Regions from separate parts of the Serratia plymuthica genome, predicted to be linked through region 3. Evidence: predicted binding sites of a transcription regulator. Region 3 holds the regulator's gene; each other region holds the start of a gene.

Region 1 (5,049 bases), 1.5 Mb from region 3:
CCTGCGCAATCGCCTGCAATAGCCGCTCTTCGTTCAGTGGACCGCTGAGTTCGATATAGTGGGAAACCGCATAGGCATTGGCGTACGGCGATATTTGATCGGCCACCCAAATGCCAGGTTGCGCGGCGACCAGCGGCAATTCGGTGGCAGGCCGCTCTTCGGTCGGTAATAAAATAGGGTCTGACAAGGGACTGACTCCTGTTAACGGTAATGGCGCCATCACGCCTTACGCAGCGATGCGGGCCGCATATCCTGCCAATGCTGTTCCAGCCAGTTCACGCACAGCGAGCGTGCCGCCGGGCCGAAAACCGGCGTCCACCCCGCCGGTACTGCGCTGAAATCAGGCCACAGGCTGTATTGCTGCTCATCGTTTTGCAGAATCAGGCAGATTTGGTGTTCATCATCGAACGGATTCAGCGTTTCCATCACGGACTCCTTGGGTTTTGAAAGTTAGCCTGGCGAACGGCGCCGCAGGCTGATCCGCCCACAACGCCTGCAGCCCGTCGATCAGCCCGCCGCGCCAGCACAAAGAGTCGTGCCCGCCTGCCACCACCCGGTATTGCACCTGATGGCCGGCATCGCGCAGCGCCTCCGCCATCCGATCATTCACCCTGCGCGCCACCTGTTCGTGGGTGCCGGCCTCCATGAACACCTTCAACCCGCCCTGGCGGCCAACGCCCTGTTCGGCCTGGCGCAGCAGCCAACCGGCATCGGCCGGCACGGCGGGTTGCTGGTACATGTCGCGACGCGGCCACCAGAAAGAGCCGGACTGAGCAATCACGCCGCCAAAGCGCTGCGGCCAGTGGAGACCGGCATACAAAGAAGACAGGCCGCCGAAGCTCTGGCCACACACCAGCGTGCTGGCAGGGTTGCCGCTGTGGGGGGCCCAGTCAGCCAATTGCGGCAACAGTTCTTCCTGCACCGCCAACCAGAAATCTTCATTGCAGGCTAACTCATGCGCACGCCGTTTTTGATCGATGGCATCGATCAACAGATACACCGCCTCCGGCAGCTTGCCTTCACGCGTCAGTTGCATCAGCGGATCCCAGACCGGCATGTTGCTCGACCAGAACTGGCCGTCCAGCAACAGGGCCAACGGCCGTTGCGCCGGGCTGCTGTCGCCGGTGGTGTAAACCCAAACGTTACGGGTATTGCCCAATCGCGCGCTGTGCCAGCTGTGGCGTTGCAGCCTGGCGGGGGGAGCCGGGGTACAACGCCCGCAGGCCGACGCATAACGATCGAAATCCTGCCAGGCCGGTTGCGGCAGCGCCGCCGGCATATGCAGGCCGGACAAGACGTTGCCGTTGGCTCCGGGCCAGGAACGATGAGGATTAAGCAGATCCTGGGTGGCGCTGGCAAACACCTGATGCCACCAGTGACGGACCGAATGCATATTGGCGTGCGCATCGTTATCACTGAGCGTCAGCGGCCGATCGTCCATGCAGGGCATAAAGCAGTAACTGCCACGCCAATCGGCGTTCAGCTCGGTTTGCCAATACCAGACGTCGGTCCCTTCCAGCCGTTGCAAGCTCTGCGGTGGCGAGGGCTGATGGTGGTCGGTGAGGCAGTTGATGTGGATCCAGACCCGTCGATAGGCTGAAGTGAGCTCGCATCCCTGAGGATCACGCCATAAAAATGTGACCTTCCCTCGCCCATCGCCTTGCAGCTCCACCAGCGGCGTACCGCGTTTGGCGATATTCAGCCACCATCCATGACGCCCGGCGTGCTTGCTCGATAATAATCTGCTGCTTTCTGACTCGGATTTTGTTTTCAAAACGCCTATTCACTTTTAGCTGGCAGCTTCAGGAACGCCGGCACAATCGCGGCGCGAGGCGCTGCCCAAAAAACGGTAAACCGAATACTATTGATAATTATTTGCATTTGCAATAGTGTGTTAAGGCTCGCAAACAGAGCAGGTATTCTTCAACAGGGACGGATACCGCGTTTTAGCGCCGAATCCAATGCCGTTGCGTCTCGGCCTGTTGGATTTTTATTTCCGCGATCACAAAAACTACAACCGCCCTTCTCTCTGTCGGAGGCCTGTCTTCGGCCCCGGGAAAGGCAGCAAGGTAGGAACACTCAAATGAACCGCAAACTTTCACGTTATTCTTTAGCCACACTCATCGGGTTAGGGTTAGGCGCGTCCGCCTTTGCGCACGCCGCACAGCAAACTGATACCACCGCAGAAACCGATACCGCCGCCAAAAGCCAAAAAGAAACCGCCGAGGACACCATTGTCGTCACCGCCGCCAGGCAGAACCTGCAGGCGCCGGGGGTGTCCGCCATCACCGCCGACGAAATCAAAAAACGCCCTCCGGCGCGCGATATCAGCGAACTGATCCGCACCATGCCCGGCGTTAACCTGACCGGCAACTCCACCAGCGGCCAGCGCGGCAACAATCGCCAGATCGACATTCGCGGCATGGGCCCGGAAAACACCCTGATTCTGATCGACGGCATCCCGGCCAGCAGTCGCAACTCGGTGCGCCAGGGGTGGCGCGGCGAACGTGACTCCCGCGGCGATACCGCCTGGGTGCCGCCGGAGATGATCGAACGCATCGAAGTGCTGCGCGGCCCGGCCGCCGCACGCTATGGCAACGGCGCCGCCGGCGGCGTGGTCAATATCATCACCAAAAAGAGCACCAAAGATCTGCACGGCTCGCTGAACACTTATTTCAACGTGCCGCAGCATAAGCAGGAAGGCTCCACCAAACGCACCGACTTCAGCCTGTCCGGCCCGCTGAGCGACCAGTTGAGCTTCCGCCTGTTCGGCGGCTACAGCAAAACGCAGGCCGACGCCTGGGATATTAACGAATCGCACAAATCCGAACGCGTAGGCGCTTATGCCAGCAGCATTCCCTCCGGGCGTGAAGGCGTGGTCGACAAAAACATCGACGCCCTGCTGCACTGGGACTTCGCTCACTTGCAGTCGTTGGAATTTGAATATTCCTATGGCCGCCAGGGCAACCTGTACGCCGGCGACACGCAGAACACCAACACCAACGCGCTGGTGCAAAGCAACTACGGCAAAGAGACCAACCGCATCTACCGCGAAACTTTCGGCCTCAACCATCGCGGCGCCTGGGACAACGGAGTCAGCACCAACAATTACGTTCGGTTCGAGCGCACGCGTAATACGCGTCTGAACGAAGGTTTGGCAGGTGGCACCGAAGGTATTTTCGACACCAAAAATGCAGGCTTCGGCACCACCAAATTGGACGATTTTCTGGCGCACAGCGAAGTCAGCGTGCCGTTTGAATTGGGCGTCACGCAAACCGCCACGCTGGGCACCGAGTGGAACCAGCAGCGCATGAAAGATGGCACGTCGACCAGCCAAACGCTGATGGGCGGCACCATCCCTGGCACAGAGACCGGCACCCGTAGCCCTTACGCGTCGGCGAATATCTTCTCGCTGTTCGCCGAAGACAATATCGAGCTGACCGACAGCACCATGCTGACGCCCGGCCTGCGTTACGATCACCATTCCGAGGCCGGCAATAACTGGAGCCCGGCGCTAAACCTGTCGCAAGAATTGGGCGACAACTTCACGCTGAAAATGGGCATCGCCCGCGCCTACAAAGCGCCGACGCTGTTCCAGACCAATCAAAACTATTTGCTGTACAGCAAAGGCCAAGGTTGTGCGGCCAGCGATACCAAAAATGGCTGCTATCTGCTCGGCAACGACGATCTGAAGGCGGAAACCAGCGTCAACAAAGAGATCGGGCTGGAGTTCCATAATGAAGGCTGGCTGGCCGGGGTGACCTACTTCCGCAACGATTACCGCAACAAGATCGAGGCGGGCAACAGCAAAATCGCCACCAGCAGCACAGGTACGGCGGTTTATCAGTGGGAAAACGTGCCGAAAGCGGTCGTACAGGGCCTGGAAGGGACACTGAACGTACCGATCAGCGAGACCCTTTCCTGGAGCAACAACGCCACCTACATGATCGAGAACAAGAACAAGAGCACCGGCGATTATCTGTCGGTGATCCCTAAATTCACTATCAACTCGACACTGAGCTGGCAGGCGACCCAGGAACTGTCAATGCAATCGACCCTGACCTGGTACGGCCGTCAGAAGCCGAAGAAGTACAACTACCAGGGTAAACCGGCGACCGGCAGCGAAACCCGCGAGGTCAGCCCTTACGCCATCGTCGGCGCCAGCGCCACCTATGACGTCACCAAAAACGTCAGCGTCACCGCCGGCATCGACAACCTGTTCGACAAACGCCAGTTCCGCGCCGGCAACGCGCAAAACGTTGGCGATCCCAACACCGGCGCCATCAACATCGCCGGAGCGGGTGCGGCAACCTACAACGAACCGGGCCGCACTTATTATATGAGCATCAACACGCATTTCTGATGCCTGTTGAGAAACATCGGGGGCTGCCGCGCAGCCCCTTTTTTATTATTTCTCCAGCGATACCTGTTTGAAGATGTGCTTGCCGAACGGGTCGATCTCGTACCCTTTCACTTCCTTGCGTACCGGCTCAAAAATGGTCGAGTGGGCAATCATCAACGCCGGCATCTGCTCATGCATCATCACCTGCGCCTGCTCGTACAGCGCTACCCGCTTGGCATGATCGTTCTCTTCACGCGCCTGCAGGATCAGCTTATCAAACGGCGGGTAACACCATTTGGCCGAGTTTGAACCGCCGTTGGCCGAAACGCAGGTAAACAACGGGCCGAAGAAGTTGTCCGGATCGCCGTTGGCGGTGGTCCACCCCACCAACGCGGTCTGGTGTTCGCCATTTTTGAGCCGCTGCAGATATTCGCCCCATTCGAAAGTGACAATGTTGGCCTTCACGCCAATCTTCGCCCAATCGGACTGGATCATCTCCGCCATGCGTTTGGCGTTCGGGTTGTAAGGCCGCTGCACCGGCATCGCCCACAGATCAATCGCAAAACCCTGGCCCAAACCGGCTTCCTTCAGCAGTTGCCTGGCTTTCTCCGGCGCGTACGGATAATCCTCAATCTTGTCGTTGCTGCCCCATTGGGTCGGCGGCAGCAGGTTCTTCGCCTGCTGGCCCGCGCCGTGAAACACCGCTT
Region 2 (5,049 bases), 2.3 Mb from region 3:
TTACTCTCTATTGGTATTTTCATTTGTTGAAGGTGCATCAAACCTTTGTACAAAATTCAGACAATAAAAAAGGGCGCCTCAGCGCCCTTCTCATCGTTAGCGATATCCAGCCCGCTATTTGGCGGCCCCTTCCATCCCCACCAGCCCCACCTTCAGATAGCCGGCTTTACGCAACGTATCCATCACGCTCATCAGCGTTTCGTAGTCCACGGTCTTGTCCGCCTGGAAGAAGATGGTGGTCTCTTTGTTCGCCTGAGTATGCTGATCCAGCACCGCCGTCAGTTGATCGGCGCTGACCGCTTGCTCACCCACGTACAGCTGCTTATCCGCTTTCACCGACAGGAACACCGGTTTTTCCGGGCGCGGCTGCGGTTTGGCTGAAGAAGCGGGGAGATCGACGCGGATATCTACCGTTGCCAGCGGCGCGGCCACCATAAAGATGATCAACAGCACCAGCATGACGTCGATAAACGGCGTCACGTTGATTTCATGCAGTTCGCCGCTGTCGTCCAAATCTTCATTTAAGCGCATCGCCATAACTCACCCCACCCGCAGTTGGTGTGAATGCTGTGAGCGTTTGGCTTCCGCCGTCGCGGCCAGATCCAGATCGCGGCCCAACAGCAGCAACACCTGCGCCGCCACGTCGCCAACCTGAGCGCGATGGCCGCTGATGACGCGGGCGAAGACGTTATAAATCACCACCGCCGGGATCGCGGCGACCAGCCCCAACGCGGTCGCCAGCAGCGCTTCCGCAATGCCGGGCGCGACGACGGCCAGATTGGTGGTTTGCGAGTGGGCAATGCCGATAAAGCTGTTCATGATGCCCCAAACGGTACCGAACAGACCGACGAACGGCGAGATAGCGCCAATGGTCGCCAGGAAGCCGTTGCCACGGCCCATATTGCGGCTGTAGCCCGCTACGCGGCGCTCAAGACGGAAACCGGTACGTTCTTTGATGCCGTTGTTGTCGTTGGATTCCGCCGACAGTTCCAGCTCGTTTTGCGCGTCGTTCAGCAACACCGCGCTGATGCTTTCTTCGGAGAACCCCTGTGCCAGTTCGCTGGCTTCATCCAGCGTACGCACATTGGCCAGCGCCAGTTGCTCGCGGCGCAGACGGCGCTTGGCGCGGAACAGCTCGCTGCCTTTGGAGAACAGAATGGTCCAGGTGACGACAGACGCCAGCACCAGGCCGATCATCACCGTTTTCACGACGATGTCCGCGTGCTGGTACATGCCCCAAACGGACAGATCCATGCCGCGGGTTTCCGGTGGCTGTAGGGTCGGCGCCGGGTTGAGCGGGGTCAGGCTTTCAGGCGCAGCAACAGGCGCGGCGGCCGGAGCAACGCTCTCGGTCACGGCGGGGTTTGCCGCCGGTGCAGCCTGTGCGCTGCCGGCCAATCCAACCACCAATACCATCGAAGCGATCAGACCGCGGCCTAACGCCTTGCCCCATTGCGCCCGGCCCTGGCCGAACGCTCGTTGATTTACATGCTTGCCAGCCGTTTTCACGCTGTGCCTCCACCCGTTACCGATCAAAATTGAGGAATAATTCAGCGTGCGATCATATCAAACCAATCAGGGATTGATAGTGGTTCTCATTATTATTTACCAAATAATCGGCAATATTTCAGATCCCACCGCATCGAAGCCGCAGCCTTGACCCATTCGCCGCCGGTTCGGCCCTTTACTCCCCTTTTAAAGGTCTTTTCGTTACTTTTCGCCCACAGAGATGCAACAAACCCGCCCCGACAGCATTTATGCCTGTGGGTTGCCCGTTTGCCGACATGCGGGCGGGTTAAATGCCGTCATGCAGAATGATGCCATGCCAGAACGCTCTCCGGCAGAGGATTATGGCCGTTTCTATATCTGGAAGTTAAAACGTCTGGATGGCTATTATATGTCATGTTAACCTAAGGGCTATCGCAAAATGCCAGTGAAAAGCCAGTAAAAGTGAGCCCATTCCTATGACGTCGAAAAATATCGAAACCACGCTGATCGCCGCCGGGCGCAGCAAGCGCTATACCCAGGGCTCCGTTAATCCCGTCACCCAGCGCGCTTCCTCACTGGTATTTGACTCAGTGGCGGCCAAGAAGCAGGCCACCGCCCAACGCGCCCACGGCGAGCTATTTTACGGCCGGCGCGGCACCCTGACCCACTTCGCGTTTCAGGATGCGATGGTCGAGCTGGAAGGCGGCGCGGGCTGCGTGCTTTATCCGTGCGGCGCGGCGGCGGTATCCAATGCCATTTTGTCTTTTGTCGGCGCCGGCGACCACGTGCTGATGACCGGTTCGGTCTATGAGCCGACGCAAGATTTTTGCAGCCACATTCTTAGCCGCATGAACGTGGCGACCACCTATTTCGACCCGTTGATCGGCGCCGACATCGCCGGGCTGATTCAGCCCAATACCCGCGTGGTGTTTCTTGAATCCCCCGGTTCCATCACCATGGAAATTCAGGATATTCCGGCGATGGTGCAGGCCATCCGCGCCGTAGCGCCGGAAACAGTGATCATGATCGACAATACCTGGGCGGCCGGCGTGCTGTTCAAGGCGCTGGATTTTGATATCGATATTTCGATCCAGGCCGGCACCAAATACATTATCGGCCACTCCGATTACATGCTCGGCACCGCCGTAGCCAACGAACGCTGTTGGGAGCAACTGCGCGAATATTCTTACCTGATGGGCCAGATGGTGGACGCCGATACCGCCTATATGGCTAGCCGCGGCCTGCGCACGCTGGGCGTGCGCCTGAAGCAGCACGAACAGAGCAGTATCGAAGTCGCCAACTGGCTGGCACAACGGCCGGAGGTGGAGGTGGTCAATCACCCCGCGCTGCCCGGCTGCAAAGGCCATGAATTCTATCGACGCGATTTCAGCGGCTGCAACGGCCTGTTCTCTTTCGTGTTGAAACAACGACTTGGCGACAAGCAACTGGCCGACTATCTGGATAACTTCCGCCATTTCAGCATGGCCTATTCCTGGGGAGGTTACGAGTCGCTGATCCTGGCCAACCAACCGGAAGAACTGGAGGCGATCCGTCCGGCGGGCGGCGTCGATTTCTCCGGCACGCTGGTGCGCCTCCATATCGGCCTGGAGAACGTGCAGGATCTGATCGCCGACCTCGCCGAAGGTTTCGAGCGTATCGCCAACGCACGCTGATCCATAGCCCGTTGCGCTGCCAATTTTATTCTGCTTCGTTTAATGTGTACTTAAGCTATTAGCAGTACACTAACCGGGTAATTGGTCAGATAAGGTCAACACCGCCCCCTGGAGAAAGTGACCCCGGGCGAAACCGGCATGCAACAGGACATAAAATGGATGTATTACGAGAGATTGTTCATGCGCTTTGGCAGCAGGACTTCATTGCTCTTGCCGACCCAAGCGTAATTTGGGTGGTTTATGCCGTACTTTTCACCACTCTGTTCCTTGAAAATGGATTACTGCCAGCCTCCTTCCTGCCCGGCGACAGCCTGCTGCTGTTATCCGGTGCATTGATCGCCAAAGGCGTGATGGCTTTTATACCCACGCTGATTATTCTGACCCTCGCCGCCAGCCTCGGCTGCTGGCTCAGCTATTTGCAGGGCCGCTGGTTGGGCCATACCGGCCTGGTGAAAAGCTGGCTGCTGCAACTGCCCGCCCAGTATCACCAGCGCGCGCACAATCTGTTTAACCGTCACGGCCTGATGGCCCTGATGATCGGCCGCTTCCTCGGCTTCGTTCGCACCCTGCTGCCGACCATGGCCGGCATCTCTGGGCTGAACAGCGCGCGTTTTCATCTGTTTAACTGGCTAAGTGCGGTCGTTTGGGTCGGTGCCCTGGTCAGCCTCGGTTACGCTTTCAGCCAGATCCCGCTGGTGAAACGTTACGAAAGCCAGGTGATGACCGGACTGATGATCCTGCCGCTGCTGCTGTTGCTGGTGGGCTTGCTGGGCGCCATGCTGGTCATCTGGCGCAAAAAGCGCGCCGCGGCCTAACCGACAGGCTTCGCCTCAATCAATTCCATATTGGCGGGCAACTTGCTCGCCAGTCGATCCACCGCCATTCGCACCTTCAACGGCAGATGCGGCGTCTGCGGCCACACCGCATGGGCGTCGAAAAACAGCCCCGGCCGATCTCGCATTATCCGCACCAGTTCACCTTTAATCAGTTGCCCGCGCACCAGCCAACACGGCAGCCAGGCGATGCCGAACCCGGCGACGGCCGCATCCGCTATCGCCTGCAGGTCATCCATCTGCAAACGGGTGCCCGGTATCATCTCCCGCGTCACGCCGTCCGCTTCCGGGATCAACCAGTTACGCACCACGCCGGCACGGACATAAGCCACCGCATCGTGCTGCGCCAGTTGTTCGATGCTCTGCGGTTCACCGCGGCGCTGCAAATAAGCCGGCGCGGCGCAAAGCGCCATGCGGTGGTTACCGAGCCGCCGTGCCACCAGCCCGCTGCTGTTGGCTAACTCGCCGTTGCGGATCGCCAGGTCAAAACCGTCCTCAATCAAATCCACGACGCGATCGTTAAACGACAGCTCCAGCTCCAGACCGGGGTGTTCGCGCGCCAGTTCGGTCAGCAGCGGCGCGATGCACATGCGGCCGAACAGTACCGGCATCGATACCCTTAGCTTGCCGCTGACTTCTCGCTTGCCCGATTCCAGCAGCGTTTCCGCCGCGCGGATCTCCTCCAGCGCCCGCAGGCAACGTTCGTAGAACAACGCCCCGTCGTCGGTCAGGCTCAGGCTGCGGGTCGTGCGGTGGAACAGGCGCACGCCAAGCCGCTGCTCCAGTCTGGCGATGGTCTTCCCCACCGCCGAGCGCGAGAGATGCAGCCGGCTGGCGGCCAGTGCAAAGCTCCCCGCCCCCACGGCGGTGACGAATACCGAAATGCCGTTCAATTGGTCGGTCATGGTTTGTATCTCTTGAGGAAACAATCAAAGGAAATCTTATCGCCACTGGCGAATATCAATCAACGATAATATTGACAGGTCTACTTATTACCGACTTTGGAGTGAATCATGACCGACACAATGCAACGCTGGACAATGGCCGCCCTGGGG
Region 3 (5,049 bases):
GATGCCGGCAACCACCGGTTGCAGGTGCATTCGCTGAGTGAACTGGCGCAAAAAAGGGTCGGCGGCAACCTGGGTTTTATCCACGTGCTCCATGATAAGCGCTATTACGCCACGCTTTCTGATTACTTTCGCTTTTTGATCCTGATTGAAATGGGCGGAATGTACATGGATATCGACACCCTTCCGCACCGTTCGGCGACGTTTTTCCTGCTGAAGCCGGAAGTGCCGGATTACCTTCAGCTCCTGCCCGATGGCGAAGTCAGCCACGTCAGCGGGTTGAATTTGTTTCTTGATGAAACCGGGATGATCATTGGCCGCAGCGGCGATAGGTCGCTGTGCAAAATATTGGCGGGCCTGGATCGGATCCATGCGGCGCAAACCGGTGACGTGCCGGATAAAAACCCCATCTATGAAAGAAAGTTGTTCGATGCGTTTTATCTGTTGTGGAGCCGCCACATTGGCAGGACTTTCCTCAGCCACGATAGTTTTTGCCAGGATCATGGGGTTCATTATGACGCTGTTCCGCAGGCGGTGACCTGCGGTATCCGCGGCATGCGCCTGTTGGAAGATGTGATCACCAATGAGAGGTTGCCGCTCGGGGAGGAGGAACTGCGCAGCTATCGGCAATGCATTGATCGGCTGGAGCAGGTGGATTGGCAGCTTGAGCAACCGATGGACCTGGCGCGCCATGCGGAAATATTTACCGTCGATGAGGTGCCGCGCATGGCCTATCCGGCGCAGATAAGGTCCGATATCGATCACTACCATTACTATTCGGTGCTGTCTCATGATCGCGCGCTGGATCGGGTGAACCGGCTTTTCGGCGAGTATTTGATAGCCGATAACCGACGGCAGATCGATGAGGGCCATTACTGGCGGCCAACCGTCGGCGCGGGCGATGCGGTATTGCCGCTATCGCAGGGCGGGTTGCATTTTCTGCCGGGGTGCCAGGCGGACGACGCGGACAAGACTCGCATGGCGAAGCTGATTTTTGCCACCAGCTACCTGGAGTATTGTTCCGCCGGCAACCCGGCCGGGATGGGTTTGGTCTCTCTGCAGCAGGCGCAAAATATCGACCCCTATCTGGACCTGATTACCCTGGCTTACGATCGGTGCGGGGCGTTTGTCGGATTTTTCACTGCGGCGAGTCTCGACGAGTTATATGGCGTTGAGGCGAGCTATCTATATCGCGATGAAATAAAGCCGCTGGATGAGGCCTACGACGGTTTTGTGCGAACGCAGTGCACGGAGGACGATTACTTTATCTGCAGCCTGGCCATCGAGAGCCGGTTTCGCGGGCAGGGCTATTTTAACCCGTTGTTTGCTCTGATTAAGCAGCGCGCGCAGCAGCGCCGGGCGAAACATATCGTGCTGTGCGTATGGCAAAGCAGCGATGCCTGCCAAATCTACTTGAAGCAAGGGTTCCGCGTTCGCGGCGTTTTCGACGATGCCTGGCCGATTTTCTTCGATCGGCTGCTGTTGCTTGAATATGCATTGTGACGAGTTTACCCATCCGCGTGTCGGCGGGTGAGTTGACGGTGAAGTGAGTGTCAGTGGGTAGTGAGAGAAGTACCGCGGAGAAGTGCCGCTGCAATTGTTGTCTTTCGGATGTGATTTTCCCCGGGCCTGTCCGGGGATTTTTTTATCCCTGCCTGGAGGCATAAAAAAACCGCCGTTAAGGCGGTTCTCAATGCCGGTTGAGGGCATTATTTTTTGTCGTGCAAGGTGTCGTCTTCGCGGCAATCACCGATTTCACAGTGACCATACAGGTACAGGCTGTGGTTGGTGAGCTTGATACCATGCTGCTTGGCGATATCACGCTGACGCACTTCGATAGACTCATCGCTGAATTCGATCACTTTGCCGCAGTCCAGGCAAATCAGGTGATCGTGGTGATGCTGTTGGGTCAATTCGAACACGGACTTGCCGCCTTCGAAATTATGACGGGTTACAATGCCGGCATCATCAAACTGGTTCAGTACGCGGTAAACCGTCGCCAGGCCAATTTCTTCGCCCATGTCGATCAGTTTTTTGTACAAATCTTCCGCACTGACGTGATGGCATTCCGGATTTTGCAGTACTTCCAGGATTTTGAGTCGCGGAAGCGTGACTTTTAGGCCGGCCTTCTTCAATGCGGTGTTGTTGTCAGTCATGCGGATTCAGTCCTGTTACTATGCTAATCAAGTTGAGGCATTTTTGCCTGTGGCATCGGTCGGCACAAAGAGTTAATTGCGTGTCATTATAGAACCGGTTGCCCTAAATGGAAACCGCCGGTTGTTAACAAAGATATCATGGCACAATTGCATGTTACACACGCAACGTCTTGATGGATGGGATAAACCGATATCTCAGTCTACCTTGACGATGTGGGAAGTTACAAACATGTAGCTTCTATTGCAGAAATCCGTGCTGCCGATGAACGGCCCTGCTGGCAACACTATGCACTTTGCAGGGCTTTTGTTCAACCTTTGAGGGTTAGCCGACGATATCGGCCAGGCTCAGTTCTTCGCTGATCTGCTTCACCCAGGCTGCGACGCGTTCGTTGGTCAATTCCGGTTGACGATCTTCGTCAATCGCCAGGCCGATGAAGAAATTGTCGTCCGCCAGACCTTTCGATGCTTCGAAGTGGTAACCCTTGGTCGGCCAGTGGCCGACAATCGCGGCGCCGTGTGGCTCAATGATGTCGCGGATGGTGCCCATCGCATCACAGAAATATTCCGCGTAGTCTTCCTGATCGCCACAACCGAACAGCGCAACCAGCTTGCCGTTGAAATCAATTTCTTCCAGCGTCGGGAAGAAATCATCCCAATCGCACTGGGCTTCGCCGTAGTACCAGGTAGGAATACCCAACAGCAGAATGTCGAAAGCTTCCAGATCCTCTTTGCTGCTTTTGGCGATGTCGCGGATTTCCGACACCTCTTTGCCAAACTGCTGCTGAAGAATTTTCTGGATCATCTTGGCAATGTTTTCGGTATTGCCAGTGTCGCTGCCAAAGAAAATGCCTACATTAGCCATATCGCGTATAACCTTTAAATTCAATTAATTGCATTGCACGATGTTAGCGTTGAACGCGATAACACCGATTAAAATGATGACATGGCAAGAATCTGCCTCTTACCGGTAAGTGCGTATCATGCCAGAGATTTACCCCGGGGTTTTATCGCGTTTATGCGATGCCGGGAGGAATAAAACGGTGTTGATCGGTGTCATCCATAACACCGTGCCGCATGTGCGGCTGCAAAGATCAATGTTCCGGCTGTTCATCCGCCAGTTGTGCCAGCAGCATTTGCTCAATAAGCTCGCTGCGGCTGATATTACGCTGTTCCGCCAGTTTGTTCAGGGCGTCCACCGCATCCGCGTTGATTTTCAGTTCCACGCGCCGTAAGCCACGGACTTTATCGCGTCGAAGCTGATTACGCTTATTGATTCTAAGCTGTTCATCTCGGGATAGCGGGTTGGTTTTCGGGCGCCCCGGACGGCGTTCATCTGCGAACAGATCCAGCGTCGTGCGATCCGTTTGTTCTTTTGCCATAGGTAGCGGTACTGCAAGGGAGTTTGCATCAAAAAGCGTATACGCTTCCGGACGGTTCGGTTAACACACTTCGGGTCAATAAACCCTAACCCAAATTCACCCCCGGCCTGACGTTACTGAACACGCAGAGCAGGGCGGCAAAATTATAGCGCGCCATATTACCCCAGCAGATAGAGCAACGACAATGTTTAACTGAACCGAAAACGCGCTAAGCCGTTATCTTTAGCGCGTTTTTTCGCCAGTGGGCGGTTTTTATTCAGGCTTCGCCGAGAAAACGGTGGATGGCACGCAGTACCGCCTCCGGTTTTTCCGCGTGCACCCAGTGGCCCGTGCCGGCAACCACGTGCGCGCGCGCCTGCGGGAACTGGCGCGCGATATCTTCACGATAGCTGTCCTGAACGTAGGGGGACAGGCCGCCGCGGATAAACAACGTCGGGTGCGGCCATGCGGGAACCTCCTGCCAGCCGGTGACGTTTTCGTATTGGTCGATCAGCACCGGCAGATTAAAGCGCCACTCGCCCTGATGAAAGGACTTCAGCAGAAACTGGATCACGCCTTCTTCTTGCAGGTAGCTGCGCATCAATTCCGCCGCCTGCTGGCGTTGAGTGATGCCGGCCGCGCTCACCGCTGTTAAGGCGGCGAAAATCTCGTCGTGGCGACGAGTGCGGTAATCCACCGGCGCCACGTCGATAACGATCAGTTTTTCGACCCGTTCCGGGGCGATCGCCGTCAGCGCCATCGCCGCTTTGCCGCCCATGGAGTGGCCGATCACAATCGCTTTCTCCAACTGCAACTCATCGAACAGCGCCAGCAGGTCCTGCGCCATCTCGGGATAGGTCATTACCGCAGAACGCGGCGAAAGGCCGTGGTTGCGCAGATCGACTTTAATCACGCTGTGCCGTTGATTCAGATCGCGCGCCAGCACGCCAAGGTTGTCCAGATTGCCGAACAGCCCGTGGATCAGCACGACCGGCAGGGCGGCGGACTCGGTGGCCAGCAGTTGATAATGTAATTTCATGGCGAAGTTCATACTGAGAGAGATTCAGATTAGGGTATCATGATTAAAACACACGACGAATATACCCGTCGCCTTTCAGGCAGCAGCCTGGTTAGCGGCAACTTGAAATCCATAGGGTATATCGCGGATTTTTCGAGGTTCGGGCTTGGCAGCGCCGACTATAGGTATTAGTCTGCATTTTCCGCCCGCAGACACATAGTTGTGTTCGCTCTAGCGCTTTTAACCTTATAATCCCATGGCTTGAATGCAGGATCTGGCTTCAGGTTCTAAGTAGAAAAAAACAGTACTGGATAAAGATGAAAACTATTGAAGTCGACGAAGAGCTTTACCGCTATATTGCCAGCCACACGCAACATATTGGTGAGAGCGCGTCCGATATTTTACGCCGTATGTTGAAGTTTACCGCAGGCCAGCCATTGCGCGTCGCGCCTGCCGCCAGTGTTCAGAGCGCCGAGCAGGAAAAAACCGTCGCCGCGCAGCGTCCTCGCGATCGTGTGCG

What was found. The regulator Fur, encoded in region 3, represses iron uptake genes when iron is present. The targets are predictions, from matches to a motif close to ATAATAATGAGAACNACTATCAA.
Region 1: a site for Fur is predicted at 1,859-1,881, ahead of fes (enterochelin esterase). Genes of this name have one in related genera too.
Region 2: a site for Fur is predicted at 1,583-1,605, ahead of exbB (tol-pal system-associated acyl-CoA thioesterase). Genes of this name have one in related genera too.

What each region holds. Positions count from the first base shown of each region.
Region 1 covers NZ_CP068771.1:4,997,866-5,002,914, reverse strand. The annotation lists gene JK621_RS23220 (enterobactin synthase subunit F) at 1-187, opposite strand, end outside; gene JK621_RS23215 (MbtH family protein) at 220-426, opposite strand; gene fes (enterochelin esterase) at 401-1,774, opposite strand; gene JK621_RS23205 (TonB-dependent siderophore receptor) at 2,084-4,363, shown strand; gene JK621_RS23200 (ABC transporter substrate-binding protein) at 4,409-5,049, opposite strand, start outside.
Region 2 covers NZ_CP068771.1:4,188,497-4,193,545, reverse strand. The annotation lists gene exbD (TonB system transport protein ExbD) at 115-537, opposite strand; gene exbB (tol-pal system-associated acyl-CoA thioesterase) at 541-1,509, opposite strand; gene metC (cystathionine beta-lyase) at 1,965-3,161, shown strand; gene JK621_RS19575 (DedA family protein) at 3,317-3,976, shown strand; gene JK621_RS19570 (LysR family transcriptional regulator) at 3,973-4,899, opposite strand; gene JK621_RS19565 (zinc-dependent alcohol dehydrogenase family protein) at 5,008-5,049, shown strand, end outside.
Region 3 covers NZ_CP068771.1:1,027,172-1,032,220, forward strand. The annotation lists gene JK621_RS04845 (glycosyltransferase) at 1-1,500, shown strand, start outside; gene fur (ferric iron uptake transcriptional regulator) at 1,707-2,153, opposite strand; gene fldA (flavodoxin FldA) at 2,476-3,015, opposite strand; gene ybfE (LexA regulated protein) at 3,245-3,532, opposite strand; gene ybfF (esterase) at 3,789-4,562, opposite strand; gene seqA (replication initiation negative regulator SeqA) at 4,847-5,049, shown strand, end outside.